One region of the Pseudoalteromonas piratica genome, then DNA from elsewhere that is predicted to be linked to it. Evidence: predicted binding sites of a transcription regulator. Region 1 holds the regulator's gene; each other region holds the start of a gene.
What was found. Region 1 encodes sigma-54, which starts transcription at its own class of promoters, with help from an activator protein. Its sites were predicted from a motif close to GTTGGCACGNNNNTNGNNT; they were not measured.

Region 1 (4,326 bases):
GTCGGGTCCATCGCAACGGACTAATACTTCTTTTCCTTGCGAGCTTTCAAGTAGCATTAAGCCTAATACACTATCAGCATCAGCTGTTTTATCACCTTGAGTAAGGCTAATTTTGGCATCAAATGCCATTGCTAGTTTGGCCAATTGGGTTGCTGCACGCGCATGCAACCCCAGTTTGTTGATAATCAAAAAGTTCTTTTCGATTGCCATATTACCTACTCACTTAGACTTGGTTTGCTCGCGATGATGCGCTTTTACATTTTTATGATGCTTAGCAAAACTTTCGGCCAGAGTTTGCGCCAAATAAACAGAGCGATGCTGTCCACCAGTGCAACCAATAGCTACAGTTAAATAGCTGCGGTTATTTCGTTCTAAATGAGGTAACCAGGTTTCAATAAATGTCTGTATTTGCCACGCAAACTTGTGCACAACAGGTTGATTAGCAAGAAAATCAATAACTGGCTGATCAAGTCCAGTAAGCGGTTTTAAATGTGGCTCCCAGTGGGGGTTAGGTAAAAATCGCGCATCGAAGACATAGTCCGCATGCTTTGGAATACCATGCTTGTAGCCAAATGATTCAAACGTAATAATTAACTGGTTCGATTTTTTACCAAGTATTTTTTCACGAATACTATCAGCTAACTGGTGAACACTTAAATCAGTAGTATCGATAAATATATCGGCTTTTGATGCAATGGGATCAAGCAGCTTTTTCTCGGCTTCAATCGCTTCTTCGAGCGAAATATTATTTAGAGACAGCGGGTGTAACCGGCGAGTTTCTGAAAAGCGTTTAATCAGCGTGTGCTCATCACTGTCGAGATAAAATAGTGTTGGGGTGGCAAAACCTGGAAGGTAATCGAGTACTTCTTCAATCTCTTCCGGCTCTTTTGTCATATTCCGTGCATCAACGCTTACAGCGATTTTGTCATATTTGTCGGAAACAGTTCGGATTAAAGAAGGTAACAGGTTTACAGGGATGTTATCAACAACATAATAGCCGAGGTCTTCCAATACTCTTAGGGCAACGGTTTTACCCGAGCCTGAACGGCCACTGATTAAAATTAGCTGCACTTAAATCTCCTAACGTTAGTTACTCGCTTCACTGCTAATAACTTGATAAAGCTGATGATTGTTCTCAGCATGACGTAGCTGACGACAAAATTGCTTGTCTTTTAGTTTATCAGCGATAGTGGCTAAAGTCTGTAGATGTTGTTGGCAGTTTTGCTCTGGTATGAGCAGTACAACAAACACATCAACGTCTTTGTCATCAATGGCATCGAAAGGGATAGGTGATTGATTTACAATTAAAAAGCCAATAGTGTTTTGCAGGCCATCAATACGACCATGGGGTATTGCAAGTCCTTTACCAATACCTGTACTGCCGAGTTTTTCACGCTGTAGTAAAGCGTCTAAAAACTCTTGAGAAGTAATGTCTGGCGCATGTTGATGTGCGAGATCACTTATAAATTCGAAGAGACGTTTTTTGCTATTAAAAAGGACCGCGGTTTTAGCGCAGTCCTCAGCAATAATATCAGTTAATTTCATTTTAATGGCGAGATAATTTCTCTTTATGTTTTATTACTTGGCGATCAAGTTTGTCGACCAAGCCATCAATTGCTGCATACATATCTTGTTGTGCTTCAGATGCGAACAGTTCACCGCCATTAACGTGCATCGTTGCTTCTGCTTTTTGTGATAACTTTTCAACATCTAGAATAACGTGCACGTTATTGATGTGATCAAAATGCCTCTCAAGTTTTGCAAATTTGTTAGTGACATAGTCTCTTAAAGAATCAGTAATTTCTACGTGACGACCTGTTAAGTTTAATTGCATAAGCATTTTCCTTCTATATGGTCTAGATCAGGCATTTGCGCTGATTAGACGGTGGTATGGATAGCGACTCACGATATTTAGCGATTGTGCGTCGCGCCACTTTAATTCCTTGTTCAGCTAGTAGGTCAGTAATCTTGCTATCACTTAATGGCTTGGCAGGATTCTCTGCAGCTACTAACTTTTTGATCAGTGCTCGAATCGCTGTGGATGAGCACTCACCCCCATTTTCTGTGCTAACGTGGCTTGAAAAGAAGTACTTCAATTCGTAAATGCCACGTGGTGTATGCATGTATTTTTGCGTTGTTACTCGCGATATAGTCGATTCATGCATTTCCACCATTTCGGCGACATCATTTAAAACCATTGGTTTCATAGCTTCATCGCCATATTCAAAGAATGCCTGTTGTTGTTCAACAATGCAATTGGCTACTTTTAATAAAGTGTCATTGCGGCTTTCTAAGCTTTTAATAAACCATTTAGCCTCTTGTAAATGGTTGCGAATAAATTGGCTGTCAGTACCTGACTTCATTGAGCGAGTCAGTGCAGCATACTGCTCATTTACCCGTATTTTTGGCATACTGTCATTGTTTAATTCAACACGCCAGCGGCCTTTTATTTTCTTTACTGAAACGTCTGGCACCACATATTCAGGTTCTTCACGAATGATGCTTTCAGCTGGTTTTGGATTAAGGCTATGTATTAATGTTAAGACTTCTTTTAACTCAGGTTCTTTGAGTTTGGCCTTCTTCATAATGGTACGATAGTCTCTTAACCCTAAAAGTTCCATATGGTTTGAGATTACGCTTTTTGTTTCGCTTAGCCAAGGAGTATTTTTGTCATACTGATTGAGTTGGATCAATAAACATTCCTGTAGCGAGCGAGCAGCAATGCCAACAGGATCAAAAAGCTGAACGCGTTTCAGTACCGCTTCAATTTCATCTAGTTCAATTTGCTCTTGATCTTCAGACTTTTGTACTGCTTCTAAAATTTCTTCTGTACTTTGCGTAAGGTAACCTGAATCATCCACAGCTTCGACGATAGTGGTTGCGATTACTTCATCGTTATCGCTAAACGGCGTCAAGCGTAATTGCCACATAAGATAGTCTTGCAGTGACTCGCTTGTTGAGCCTTGGTAGATGGTGTCATTTTCTGGTGCCGGTGCACTGCTCACTGAAACTGGCGCAGCGCTGATGTAATCATCCCAAGAGACGTCCATAGCAAGGTCGTCGGAAAGGTTTTCGTTGTTTAAGGCGTCGCTGGATTCTATTTCAGATTGGCTAACAGGTGCTTCGAAGTCATCACTCGTTGTTGAGTCATCAGCACTCGATTCAGTGTTTTCATTATTGTTGGTGTCGTCACTGAAATCGTTGTCTTCTTCCAGTAAAGGATTGGCATCTAGGGCTTCTTGTATTTCTTGTTGCAAATCTAACGTGCTTAATTGCAGTAGGCGTATTGCCTGCTGCAATTGCGGAGTCATTGTTAGTTGCTGCCCAAGGCGAAGCTGTAGCGATTGCTTCATGTAGTTATTCTAATCCTTCTCTATTTCTCAAGCTGTTGGTTAACAATTCAACTCCAATTAGGAAGTGCTTTCACTATTACTATAGTCTGAATTGTTCACCTAGGTATACATCACGAACTTTTTGGTTATTTAAAACGTCTTCCGCCGTGCCTGATGCAATTAATTCTCCGTGAGAAACAATATAAGCTTTCTCACATACATCAAGGGTTTCACGCACATTATGGTCAGTAATCAGTACGCCAATGCCGCGATTTTTTAAATGCTCAATTATTTTCTTTATATCTATCACTGAAATAGGATCAACACCAGCAAAAGGTTCATCTAACAGGATAAATTTAGGGTTTGCGGCTAAAGCGCGAGCGATTTCAACACGTCGGCGTTCACCACCGGAAAGTGCCATACCTTGTGAGTCGCGAATATGGCCGATGTTGAATTCTTCAAGTAAATCGTCGAGCGCTTCTTCTCGTTGTACGCGATTAAGATCTTTACGGGTTTCAAGAATTGCCATGATGTTTTGATAAACGGTAAGCTTTCTGAAGATTGACGATTCTTGCGGTAAATAGCCGATGCCTAATCGTGCACGGCTATGCATAGGTTGAAGTGTTATGTCATTATCATCAATGCGAATTGAGCCCATATCACTTGGAACCAAACCAACAATCATATAAAACGTCGTTGTTTTACCTGCACCGTTAGGACCGAGTAAACCAACAATACTGCCGGCTTTTACTTCTAAACCAACATTTTTAACAACTTGACGTGATTTATAACTTTTTGCCAGCTTTTCGGCAATTAATGTGCTCATTTTTCGCCTTGTTTTGTTTGTGTATTGATGATGGTTTTTACTTGGTTATCTGAATTTTTCGCTTTTTTCGATGTGACAGTTTCATTTTCACGGTCGTAAATAATGGTATCTGCTGACATCATGTCGCCATTTTGCTGAAATTTTGCATTTCCAGACATGGTAAATAGT
Region 2 (4,326 bases), 790 kb from region 1:
ACAGCAATTATTTGTTCGCCATTGCCGAGTGAATAAGTCCATTCGGTTAAGTGAGGTGCAAGGGTTGCAATTCGTTTCGGTGATGCAGTAAGAGAGCAACTTAAAAAAAGAAGGCTAAAAGTCACCAAGTTAAAAATGGTTGGTAGCCGCATAAATAACTTCCAGTAGTAAAATAATAAAAAGCCAAAAGAGGCTAGCAAAAACAAGTGCGTTTTTAGCACTTTTAATGGCATCTTGTTTTGGTAATTGCTTTGATCCAATACGTGTTTTGCTGTATCGAATACCTTGATAATAAGCTGGGCCGCCTAGTTGCTTGTCAATATATCCAGCAAGGCATGAAAGCAAAAAACATGAATTCTTGTTATAGCCATTTCGCACATACAACGAGAGATATTTAAAGCTTTGCGTATTTGGTTTTAATAGAAGTGGCAAACAAAATAAACGTAATGGAATATATTCAAGTGTGTCGACAATTTTGCGGCTAGCAAGACAAAACTTACTATCCAGAGGTGTCGCTTTTGAATAAGCATTGGCGCAAGTTGTTATTAAGCAATATACCAATGTAACCATAAACCCAAAGCCATAATAAAACAGCAATGGAACAAAGAATTGACGTACAAAGGTCAAGCTTTGATATTCAATGACCGCTTTTATTATACCTGTTTCTGATAAGTTAGCCGTATCTCGGCGTAAGCATAGGCTTAAAATATCGCGTACAACCGGTTTTTGATTTTGCGCTAACAGCCAAGTCGCTCTTTTCAACTTTGGATTGTTGTAAGGGTTCGAGATAAATAAAAATAACACTAACAACTCAAATGCAATTGGGAAATGAGCAAAGCTAATAACGCCAACACTTAATACTGTTATACAAGATACGATGAGTGTAGTTAGGAAAAGAGAGGAAAATACTTGATAGTATGGCGATGACTTTTCATCATAAATACGCTTGGCTAACTTGCTGACCAACAATCTGAAAAGAGGAGTGGGGTGGTATTCAGCGGGTAAAAATATAAAGGAAGTAATCAGTGCAAGCAGCAAAGTGCTCCATGCACTGATTGAAAAAAGTGGTGGTTCAAACCCCACTTACAGAGTTACCTGCTTTAAGTTATTTAGAAGCGCAATAACCATTTCAGAAGAGTTTTCTGAAGCCTTAACTAAATATGACTCGAATGATTCTGGCGATTCTTTACCAGCAATATCTGAAAGTGAGCGGATAACGACAAAGGGTGTGTCTAATTGATGGCATACCTGTGCAATTGCAGCACCTTCCATTTCCACCGCTAGCATATTTGGAAATTGCTCACGCGTTTTATCGATACGCACAGGGTCACACATAAATGAATCTCCTGTACAAATTTGGCCAACCATGGTTTTAATGCCTTTAGACATTGAGGCAATCGCTTTTTCAGCACTTTCTACTAGAGTTTTATGCGCAATAAATGCTGGTGGCATTTGTGGTACTTGACCCATTTCATAACCAAATGCAGTTACATCAACATCATGGTGGCGTACTTCGCTTGAGATTACCACATCACCAACGTTCAAGCTTTGTTCAAAACCGCCAGCAGAGCCTGTGTTGATAATGCAATCTGGTGCGAAAAGCTCAATCATTAATGTTGTCGCAAGTGCCGATGCCACTTTACCAATACCTGATTGAACCAAAATAACGTCTTGTCCAGCAAGTTGACCTTGATAAAAGGTGAAACTACCTCGTTCTGTAATTTGGGTGTTTTCAATAGCAGCTTTTAAAATTGCTACTTCTGGCTCCATTGCGCCAATAATACCGATTTTCATGTTGGTTATGCCTACTTAAAAAGCGAATAAAAGAAATATGGCGGAATTATAGCTAGGTTAACAACTAATAGACAAACAAAACCCGCAATATGCGGGTTTTAAAAAGAAAACTTATATTTGTGCAAGTGCTGTTGAGGCTGACTTAACTTGTGATGGAGAAAGAACAGGCGTATTTTTAATCGTTGATTTACGAATTGGTTTACTGTTATTGGTTTGTTTACCTAATTTAAACAAGATCGCCTGTCTCACTTCTTGCGCCTTATAGCCTGATTTAACTTTAATGCGAATTAACGGAATACCCGCAGATTCTAGCGCACCGTTTACAAACCAGTCTTTCTTGGCTTTATGGCCGTTTTTACTCGCATTATTTACTAAATCAATTGCTGCAACAATTTTTAAACTGTCTTTATCAAGCAGCACATAATCTAGTTGTTTATTTTGTGCTTTAGCCAGCGCACTACGGCGAGATTTTTCATCAGTACCTGGTTGAAACTCTAAAATATCAATGAGCTTTACTCTACTGACAATTTTATAATCTGAGCCAATTGCTTTCTCTAGCAGGTTCAAAAATGCAGTTTCTACCTGTGTAAATAGGGATTTCTTTTGTGTGAACGGATACGGGTTACCTGAGTGGGTAAATTTTGACGCTACAAAGGCAGCAACCACCACTAGTACTAGGATTAATAACGAAACAAGTTCCATAGATACTCCAAATCAAAACTTTGACGCAAACTTTAACTAGCAAATAAAAGCAATTTTAATGCCAAGGTTATTTAGGGTTTTTCCTCTAATTAATGTCGAATTCCACTGGATAAAGCGCGTGAATACTTGTTACTCGTGACGAACCTAGGTAAAATTTCAAGATTCCGTTGTGCTCATTCGAATTTGGGTATTGCCGACATGCACAGTTCGGTATCTAGATTGACGCAATAAAATAACAATAAATGGTGTTAATTATGCGCTTCCCTCGACTTTGCCTGTTAAATAATATGTTTAGCAAAAACGTAAAAAATGTTGTTAATTCAGTGCTTGCAACCTCTTTGGTTGCTTTGGCTCCACTCACATCTGCTTCAGCAAGTACGTTAGTGCTTTTATCAGATGATCTCACAGTATGTTCTAGTGAAAACAAACGTTATTGCAGTGAAGATGGTAAGAATTCATTTTCTGATGATGTGAAACAAAAAGTTATTTTTGACATAACTGATGAAGCGTTAGTGCGCGTTTCTGAATACCCATGGACTGAACAAGAAGAGCTGAAAAAACAAGTAGCGGACATTTTAAAAGCAGTTAAACCAAAGTTTGAAAATGCAAAACTAACAGAACGCCAGTTTGTTAGGGCATTACGAGGGGTTTCGGTTAATACCTTTGAAGGCACTGTTTCTGGACGAGATGTATGGCAGAGCTTATACGAATTTGAAAAACGTAATTTATTTGATTTACTTGAACAAAAACAAGTCGAAGGCCGCAATAACCGCCTTAGAACTCAAGTAAATCTTGCGCAAAATACTAATGTAGAAGCTGATTTAGCGTATCAAAAGTTATTTGAGTTAAGTTCAGAAATTGCAGGTAACAAGCGTAAACCGCGCATTGCTGTTATCACGGGAACTAACCGTGACCCATATGCAAAAGTTGACTATTACTTAAATCTTTTTGAACAAGTCGGCTTTGATGCAACTTGGCTACCTCTTGATGCGGCAATGCAAACTGCGATCACAGCAAAAGATTATGAAAAAACGGCTTGTGATAGTCTGGAAGATTTTCAAGTAAAACGCTTAGCTAGTTTCCGACGTGAAGTTCTTTACCCTGATTTATTTCAACAGCAAGTGAGTGAATGTAAAAAATCAGAACCCTTGATTGGCACTATTAAACGTATGGACGCGATTTATATCGCTGATGGCAGCCCTCTTTTAAGTTATCACGCTTTTTACACCCCAACGGGTAGCCAAAGTGCAGCGCTTAATAAAATTCTAGATATGTACAAAAACAACGAAGTGTTGGTAGCCATTGAAGGCGGTAGCGTTAATGCTGTGACTAGCGATGCAAAACCGCTAAGCATATTAACCGGTGTAGTGAACGAAGTTAATACTGTTGAACCTGTATCATTCGCTTCAGGTAATGATGCGTGTAGCTTGGGTGCAGATTGCATTGCACTTGAGAGTGAGCGTGAATTCACAGTGGTTGAGTCTGCGATTTTGCCTTTCTTACCTGAGGGCATTATAGACACGCAAGTGTCACAACGAGGTAAACAGTTGCGTGGAATTCATGCTGCACTATTTAGCGCAAATACAAGATTATTTGGCTTGGATAACAAAACTTCTGTAGTGATGCTAAACAAAGAGACCCATTCTGAAATAGAAGTGATTGGCTCTGGTGGCTTGTGGTTGTTTGATGTAACCAAACAAAAGAATCAAGCGGGTGTGCGTGAATTCACAAGTCATTATTTCACCCATGGTGATACGGTCTCACTACGCAATGGCAGTGTGTCTGTAGAGTTTCCTAGCTGGAAGTACGCAACGCAATTAACGGGCTCGC
Region 3 (4,326 bases), 1.1 Mb from region 1:
CGTAATGTTCGCGCGGGTCAATCTATCAACTACAATTACATTTGTAACGTGTGCAAAGGTGATAAAGTGACGATTCTTGCAAGTTTTAAGGGCATGACAATAAAAACACAAGGAGAGGCACTCGAAGATGGCAGAGTTGGTGACAATATTGCCATCCGAAATGTTAAATCTGGAAAAAAGATTCAGGCCCAAGTAACCAATGCACTTCAAGTTGAAGTAAACATTTAACGCTGTACTAAAAGATGAAATTCAGGTTAAATAACAAGTTAGAAATTTTTAAAAATTATCTACTTTTTTACTAAAGGTTGTACCTTAAATGCCGATAACTAGGATGAGAAATCTTAGTAGAGAGAATTGTCATGGTTAATCAAATAAATCAGGGTTCAAACAGCCAGGCTAATGTCAGGCTTGAGAATACCAAACAGCAAGCAACTGACTCAGCAAAACAAGTGCAAGTAAATACTGCGACAGCTAAAGCAACAAGTGATTCTGTAAGCATTACACCTCAGGCTCAACAGCTTAAAAAGCTAAATGAAAAAGCTGAGCAATCTTCTGGTATTGACCACAAGAAAGTGAATGAGCTTAAAAAAGCCATTGCAAATGGTGAATACAAAATTGATGCTGAAAAGCTTGCTGAAAACATCAACAAATTAGAATTTAAACTTTTTGGTCGATAAACAATGAGCTTAGAACAGATATTATCGCAACAACTCGATGAGCTAAATAACATGTCTCAGCTTTTAGAAAAAGAGCTAGATGCTATTGTCTCACGCGATCATGAAAATCTAATATCTGTTGTAGAAAGCAAAGTTGAATCACTTCGTTCAATTCAACAGCGCGATCAACATATCGCTAAGCTTTTTGACCAAGGAGACACTGATATCTCATCTTTTAAAGATGAAATCAGTCAAATTAATCAGCTACTTGCTGATTGTAAAAAGCAAAACGATGTAAACCAGGTGGCAGCAAACCAAAGTCAACTAGCGTCACAAAAATTAAAAGACATTTTATTTGGCAAGAATCAATCTGGATACGATAAAACGGGTAAATCAATCTCTCTACCTAACCCGATCGCCAGAGGGTTGAAGGCGTAATAGTTTTGAAAAAGTGACTCATGCTAAAAGTAAGTCACTTTTTTTACGCTTCTCGGTCTAGTTTGACCTACATACAGATCGTGCACCAGCTTCATATCCAGCTCAACTTCTGTAGCATAAGTATCACCAACCGCATAACTTTTAACAACCTTAGCCCCTCTTACAACCCCTTGAACTCGTACCTTTAACGAGTCGTTGTTTGCAACCATGCCTTGTACACTTGTTTGCGCGTCAACTTTTTGTCCATACACTTGTTCAGCCAGTTCGCGATATGCCTCTAACTTAGATGCTTTCATCGCCATAATCGCCTTCTGCTGTTCGGTACTGCCGGGCTGCAAACTAATTGGAGCATAGCCAACTGCATATAATACCGGGAAATTTTCTGGCGTTTGATACTCATACTCAACATGTTTATCAAACATTTGGCTACAACCACCCAATAATATACACCCTGCAATAACGGTTGTTTGAAAAAAAGAATGTGACATATCACTCACCATAGAAAAATAATCTATGTTATTAAAAGCAATTTTTGAGCCAGTCTAAGCTTGGTATAGAAATTGAATAAACAAGGTATCATTAAAATGAGAGAGTAAAACCATGCGCTTAATCGCACTGATGATGTTTGCAAGCTTTTCAAGTCAAGCAGTTTGGTACGAATCAACTGGTGAAGCCAAAATAAGAAACGGCAACATTGAACAAGCAAGATTAATGGCCACTGAAGATGCAATCCAACAAGCATTACTCTTCTCTGGTGCGCAAGTTTCAAGTTTACAACAAGTGGTAAACGGTATTTGGCAAGCACCAACAACACAAATTTACTCACATGGCGCGATTAATCAAATTGAAGTAATTGATGAACTGCAATCTTCTGACACATTATCTATTTCAGTGAGAATTGATATTCTTGATGACAGTGAAACTTGTCAAAACTCATCATTAAAGAAAAATATTGCTATTACACGCGCTGGTTTTAAGTTTCCAGAACAAGCAACTTATGGACAAATATTTGAACTTCCAAAAGCTTACAGTGACAAATTGATAACCCATTTATCTCAATTCAATCATTTATTTAATACAAAATCTGATATTAATCGCAAGCTAAATACAAAGTCATTATTCACCGCACACCATGATGCGAATACCAGTAAATTAATTCAACAAATTGCCGACCAAAATAACAGTCAATTTGTGTGGGTGTCTCAGATTGATGATGTTTCATTAGGTGAGCAACAAAACTCATCGTTATCTTTTTGGCAAAATAAAGCATTTGAGCGCTTCTTTACCTTAAACACAGCCTTGTATAACGGACTGACTGGCGAGTTAATAACGCAAAAGCACTATGACACTTTTGCAACGTGGCAAACAAAAAAGTCAGCTCGAATCGATGTGAATAGCGAAAGATTTTGGACCATGCCTTATGGCCAAGCTATTACAGACATCAACTTAAAGTTAGGACAAGATTTAGCAAGTGATTTAGCGTGTACCCCCGCACAAGCACGAATTTTAAGCATCGACCATGACACAATCATCATTAGTCTTGGCTCTGAAAACAACTTGGTTAAAGGTCAAAAGTTACATGTCGCATTGCGCAAAGGGTTTAATCAGAAGCAATTGATCATAAATACTGATTATCAGCTTCGAGTTACACAAGTTAATCAAAATACTGCGATTGCCAAAGTCATTGGTGATAAATTACTAGCAAATGTGCAATTGGGTGATTTGGTTACACTCGCTAGTTTTTAACGCGTGTATGAAGAATCATCTTACTCAGTGGATGCAAAACTACCAACAACGTAAACAGTTATATTAACGGTATCAAACTGAGTTTAAATGCACTCACTTTAAGAGCCATTAAATAGTAATTGAACATTTGATCAACCTACCCGGCTTTAAAGTAATTACCTACTTTTTTGCACACTAATATCCAGTAGTAACTACCAATAAAAGTAAAATGATGAAAGTAAACCATAGCGTTTAAGGTTTTTTAGAGTTGAGTCTTGGCGTTCCCGGCAGGAGTTGAACCTGCGACCCTTCGCTTAGGAGGCGAATGCTCTATCCAACTGAGCTACGGGAACTTTAAAGATTAAAAATTGGACGCCCGGAATGAAAGTTACGTTTAAGTTCTGAATTAGCTCAAACAAGTTCTTTTTATTATTTAGTTATCAAATGCAACACTGTATGGAATAACGTATTTTGCGCTCGCTAGGATACTCTGGTTTTCTAAACTAGTAATCCTCGAGTTTATAACAACGCCATTTTCTTTATACAATAATGTCCCACTTAAAACAGCATTAATATGCCCTTTGGTATTTAATTGTAAAACATCCCTTGAATAACTGTAATCTCCGCCACTATCAATGCGCATCATGGGCATAACTTTATGATCAACAACATTCAGACCAAACGCTTGTATTTCCGTAAGCATCGATTCTGCTAACTGATTACCAAGTCGACTTGCGGTTTGCAATGAACCGTCTAAGTCAACAAATGAAGACACCGCTAACCTAACTGCATCTGGCTCAGCATTTAGATTCTCTATTAGCTTCATAGCCAACTGTTCAACATATTCATCTAATAAATAATCATTAATTGGATAAATACGATAAGAAGGGTGATAAATTTCGACTTCGCTCACCACAGGTGCTTCTACAGGGGGAGTTTGTTGAGTATTACTGATGCAGCCGGAAAGAAAAGCTGCAGTCAAAATGCACAAATATTTCATAGCGGCCTCATTACCCTTTTCGAAGCGGGATACCATCATTACTTTTTGTATTCTGCAATGACTTAATTGCGTAATCAGGAACAAGCCCTTGAGCTGAAGCAACTACAGCCTTTGACTTTATACCAATTATTCTGGCGTTAACCAGATACCCTTTTTGATGCTTTGTTAAGGTACCCGATAAAACGTAATCAATTGGGAGATCTGCTCTAAGTTCCATATAATCTCGGCTAAAAATAAAATCACCCTCTTCGCTTATTCTGAAAAAATCTGTGGTTTTATAATCTAAGACTGGCAATCCAAATTTATGAATTTCGTGCACAAAACTCTCTGCTATTTGATTCCCCACTAACGTTGTTTTTTGCAGGTCGCTATCCAATAAAACGAAGCTCATTACTGCTATAGGTGTCTTTTGGTTAACGTATTTAATATTATCTGCCAGTTGATGCATCAAACCACGAACATAGTGATTAATATTTTTTATTTCTTTCACCGAGCCTTTATTAGCCA
Region 4 (4,326 bases), 1.1 Mb from region 1:
CAATCAGACTTTTTTGCATTGTTAACACAGCAGCTTTCTTATCAGGACCCTACAAAACCTGCAGATAATGATCAAATGATTGCACAGATGACGAGCTTTTCGATGGCTGATGGTATCAGTCAACTGAATAGCAATTTTGAAAGCTTTGCATCATCAATGACATCAAACTCAGCGCTGCAAGCATCTACTTTAGTAGGCAAAGATGCACTTGTACCTTCTTCAGTATTGGAACTAACTGATGGAAAACCATCGAAAGGAAGTGTAGCACTGGATCAGGCTGCACATGATGTAACAGTGAAGATTAAAAACGATGCGGGTGAAGTAGTTCGTACAATTGATATCGGTTCTAAAGCTGCTGGTGCTACAAAGTTTGAATGGGATGGTAAAGACCAAAGCGGAAATCCATTGCCACCTGGCAATTATGCAATGACTGCAGAAGGAAGAGTTGCTGATGGTGAGTACACAAGTTTTCCAACAGGTGCATTTTTAAATATTTCAAGCGTTAGTTTGAAAGGTACACATGGCCTAGTTCTAAATACTGGTGCGGGCTCGGTTAATTTGAGTGACGTTGTAGAAATCGCTCAAGGCTAATCTTGGCATTAAATTTGAATATTAATTTAGTGTAAAGCAGTTAATTACCTATTTTTAAACTGCACATTTTAGAGGTGAATTATGAGTTTTAATATTGCATTAACGGGATTGGCAGCAGCACAAAAAGATCTCGATGTAACAGCAAATAATATTGCAAACGTAAACACAACCGGTTTTAAAGAATCACGTGCTGAGTTTGCAGATGTTTATGCAGCATCAGTGTTTAGTTCAGGCAAGACAAAAAATGGCGATGGTGTGCAGACCACTGTAGTTGCACAACAATTTAATCAAGGATCATTGCAGTTTACGCAAAATGCCCTTGATTTAGCCATTACAGGCGAAGGCTATTTTGCAATGACTGATTCTTTATCATCACAAGATTATACCTATACGCGTGCTGGTGCATTTAAGCTAAATAAAGATAACTTTGTTGTTGATGCACAAGGTAACTTTTTACGTGGCTTCCCAGTTGACCCTTCAAATGGTGATACGACTTCGGTAAGTTTGAGTACTGCAACTCCGATTCAGATACCAGATGCATCAGGCGCACCACGTGCAACAAATAATGTTTATACATCATTTAACTTAGATGCGGGCGCAAGCCAACCAACCGTAGCTCCGTTTAACCCAACGGATTCTGCTACATTTAATGCTTCAACATCAACAACCGTTTATGATTCGCTGGGTGAGCCGCATATTATGCAGTTTTTCTTTTTAAAGACAGCTACAAATAATCAATGGGAAGTTCGTGCAACTTTAGATGGACAGGAGTTTGATAATACGGGTACTAACCCGGCTGCAGCTCCTGTATCAACATTTACATTTGATTCAAGTGGTTTACCTAATGCACCTGTAACGGCACCAAATACAACATTTGATCCAGTATCTCTTACAGCCGGAAATTTATCAGCCCTTTTATCAAATGGTGCTACTTTCCCAAATGACGTTAATATTAATTGGCGTGATGAAGCCGGTACTGCAAATAAGCAACCTACTCAGTATGCAAGTCGTTTTGAAGTAAAAGCGCTTGAACAAGATGGTGCTACTGTAGGACGTTTAACAGGTATTGATATAGGCACCGATGGTAAAATAGTTGCTTCTTACAGTAATGGTGATTCTACCTATATCAGTCAAGTATCTATGGTACGCTTTGCGAACTCTCAGGGTTTATCACAAGTAGGTAATACAGCTTGGAAAGAGAGTTTAACGTCAGGTGAGCCAATTGCAGGTGAACCAGGTTCTGGCACCCTTGGAACAATCAACTCAAGTGCCCTTGAGCAGTCAAATGTTAACCTAACCAACGAATTGGTTGATTTGATTTCAGCTCAGCGTAACTTCCAAGCAAACTCGCGAGCATTAGAAGTTAACTCAACACTACAACAAAATATTTTACAGATCCGATAATCTAAAATATCTAATTCACTTCTTCAATGGGCTGATCTATCAGCCCTTTTTATTCCCTCAATGCTCCTCTTTAAGCGTCAATTTTCTACCCCTCGTTATTGGCACTATTTTTGCTCTAGTTAACTATTAGAGATAACTAAAGGGCTGTGCTGATGGATAAACTACTTTACATCGCCACCTCAGGTGCAAAACAAAACATGCTGGGTATCGCAGTTAAAGCGAATAACCTCGCGAATGCGAAAACAACGGGCTTTAAGGCTGACTTAGAACAAGCACGTTCAATGCAAGCATTTGGCGAAGGTTTACCAACACGTGTTTTTGCCATGGAAGAAAGACCTGGTTCGCGTTTAAGTGCAGGCGCGATGTCAATGACAGGTCGAGAACTCGATATTGCGATTGGCGAAAATGGTTGGTTAGCTGTGCAAGATGCTAATGGTGAAGAAGCCTACACGCGTTCAGGCAATTTAAAGATGAGCGAAACAGGCCAGCTTTTTACTGCTAATGGCTTACCGGTAATTGGTGAAGCTGGTCCGGTTATTTTGCCGTTGCCAATAGAGAAAGTGCAGATTTCGAAAGATGGCATGATCCAAGTGAGACCACAAGGGGCACCTGCAAACTTTATTGAAGATATTGATAGGCTCAAGTTAGTTAGTGCCTATGGTGTGCAGCCACTTGAAAAAGGGCTCGATGGCTTATTTAGAAATAAAGAAGGGGAAGTGCTTGATACTGACCCTAATATGACTGTAACGAGCGGTGCGTTAGAGATGTCTAATGTTAACCCGGTTGATGAGATGGTCGGCATGATCTCACACCAACGACAATTTGAGTTACAAGTCAAAATGATGAAAACAGCTGAGAAAATTGACGAAAGCCAATCTTCTCTAATGCGAATTTATTAATGGTTTTTGGAGGTTAGTATGCATCCTGCATTGTGGATTAGTAAAACAGGTATCGATGCGCAGCAAACCGATACATCTGTGATCTCAAATAACTTAGCGAACGCAAGTACAGTTGGCTATAAAAAGAGTCGTGCAATTTTTGAAGATTTGCTCTATCAGAATATTAACCAACCGGGTGGCCGCTCATCACAAGATACTCAGTTGCCATCAGGCTTAATGCTTGGTGCGGGTTCGAAAGTGGTTGCAACACAAAAGAACTTCTCGCAAGGGAATATGTTAACTACCGACAATTCAATGGATTGGATGATTCAAGGACAAGGTTTTTTTGAAGTTGCTATGCCGGATGGTAGCCTCGCTTATACGCGCAATGGTCAATTTACTACAGATGAAGAAGGGCGAATTGTTACATCAGGTGCAGGTTACCCGTTACAACCAGAAATGAATGTGCCTGATGATGCGCAGCAGATTATCGTTTCTCAAGATGGTGAAGTGTCTGTACGTATTGCAGGGCAAGCTGATAATGCTGTAATTGGTCAGTTAACCATATCGGATTTTATCAATCCGTCTGGTTTAGAACCTATGGGTCAAAATTTATATACGGAAACCGCAGTCAGTGGGGCACCAGTGCAAGGTAATCCAAGTATTGATGGTTTGGGAGTAATTGTTCAAGGCTCACTTGAGACCTCAAACGTAAATGTAACAGAAGAGTTAGTTAACTTAATCGAAACGCAGCGAGTATATGAAATGAACTCGAAAGTCATTTCATCTGTTGATGAGATGTTAAGTTACATTAACCAGCAACTTTAGTAGGTGATTGCCATGGGTAAGTTAGTTTTAGCAATTGTTTCAGGGGTGTTATTGAGTGGGTGTGTCACCACCGCGAATCGTTTTGTCGAACGTGATGACCCTTATTATGCGCCACTGTATCCAGAAGACACCAATGTTTCGCAAGTAAACACTGGGTCGCTATTTAATACTCACTACTCAAATGACCTCTACTCTGACCAAAAGGCATTGCGCCAAGGTGACATTATTACCGTTGTGTTGAGTGAATCGACACAAGCCTCTAAAACGGCAAAAACGGAAACCGATCGTGAAACCGATTTTTCATTATCTCCTGTTACTGGATTAGGTGGAAATGCTATTACCATTAATGGTGATGCACTGCAGTACGGTGTCGGTTCTGAAGGCTCCTACAAAGGGGATGCTAAATCGGACCAATCCAATAGCTTAAACGGTAATATTTCGGTCAATGTAATGCGTGTTTTACCGAATGGTAATTTAGTTATCCGTGGTGAAAAATGGTTAACGCTTAATACGGGTGAGGAATTTATTCGCTTAGAAGGCATTGTGCGTCCGAAAGATGTCAGCGCCGATAACATGGTGATGTCAAATCGCATTGCTAATGCGCGTATTCAATACTCAGGCAAAG

Region 2: OM33_RS13260 (DUF2726 domain-containing protein) is a predicted target of sigma-54. The motif match lies at 2,544-2,562, and genes of this name have one in related genera.
Region 3: OM33_RS07015 (LPP20 family lipoprotein) is a predicted target of sigma-54. The motif match lies at 1,618-1,636, and genes of this name have one in related genera.
Region 4: OM33_RS07065 (flagellar basal body rod protein FlgF) is a predicted target of sigma-54. The motif match lies at 2,093-2,111, and genes of this name have one in related genera.

Annotation. Positions count from the first base shown of each region.
Region 1 is NZ_CP009888.1:461,428-465,753, reverse strand. Features, by position in the region: gene OM33_RS02020 (HPr family phosphocarrier protein) at 1-210, opposite strand, end outside; gene rapZ (RNase adapter RapZ) at 220-1,071, opposite strand; gene ptsN (PTS IIA-like nitrogen regulatory protein PtsN) at 1,087-1,545, opposite strand; gene hpf (ribosome hibernation promoting factor) at 1,547-1,834, opposite strand; gene OM33_RS02000 (RNA polymerase factor sigma-54) at 1,857-3,353, opposite strand; gene lptB (LPS export ABC transporter ATP-binding protein) at 3,433-4,158, opposite strand; gene lptA (lipopolysaccharide transport periplasmic protein LptA) at 4,155-4,326, opposite strand, start outside.
Region 2 is NZ_CP009888.1:2,867,744-2,872,069, reverse strand. Features, by position in the region: gene OM33_RS13275 (helical backbone metal receptor) at 1-152, opposite strand, end outside; gene OM33_RS13270 (cobalamin biosynthesis protein) at 130-1,083, opposite strand; gene mtnN (5'-methylthioadenosine/S-adenosylhomocysteine nucleosidase) at 1,084-1,794, opposite strand; gene OM33_RS13260 (DUF2726 domain-containing protein) at 1,906-2,496, opposite strand; gene OM33_RS13255 (type 1 glutamine amidotransferase family protein) at 2,751-4,326, shown strand, end outside.
Region 3 is NZ_CP009888.1:1,544,132-1,548,457, reverse strand. Features, by position in the region: gene flgA (flagellar basal body P-ring formation chaperone FlgA) at 1-228, shown strand, start outside; gene flgM (flagellar biosynthesis anti-sigma factor FlgM) at 360-677, shown strand; gene flgN (flagellar protein FlgN) at 681-1,094, shown strand; gene OM33_RS07015 (LPP20 family lipoprotein) at 1,118-1,582, opposite strand; gene OM33_RS07010 (flagellar assembly protein T N-terminal domain-containing protein) at 1,695-2,840, shown strand; tRNA gene OM33_RS07005 (tRNA-Arg) at 3,096-3,172, opposite strand; gene OM33_RS07000 (FlgO family outer membrane protein) at 3,253-3,819, opposite strand; gene OM33_RS06995 (FlgO family outer membrane protein) at 3,830-4,326, opposite strand, start outside.
Region 4 is NZ_CP009888.1:1,551,866-1,556,191, forward strand. Features, by position in the region: gene OM33_RS07055 (flagellar hook assembly protein FlgD) at 1-591, shown strand, start outside; gene flgE (flagellar hook protein FlgE) at 673-1,995, shown strand; gene OM33_RS07065 (flagellar basal body rod protein FlgF) at 2,148-2,894, shown strand; gene flgG (flagellar basal-body rod protein FlgG) at 2,913-3,701, shown strand; gene flgH (flagellar basal body L-ring protein FlgH) at 3,714-4,326, shown strand, end outside.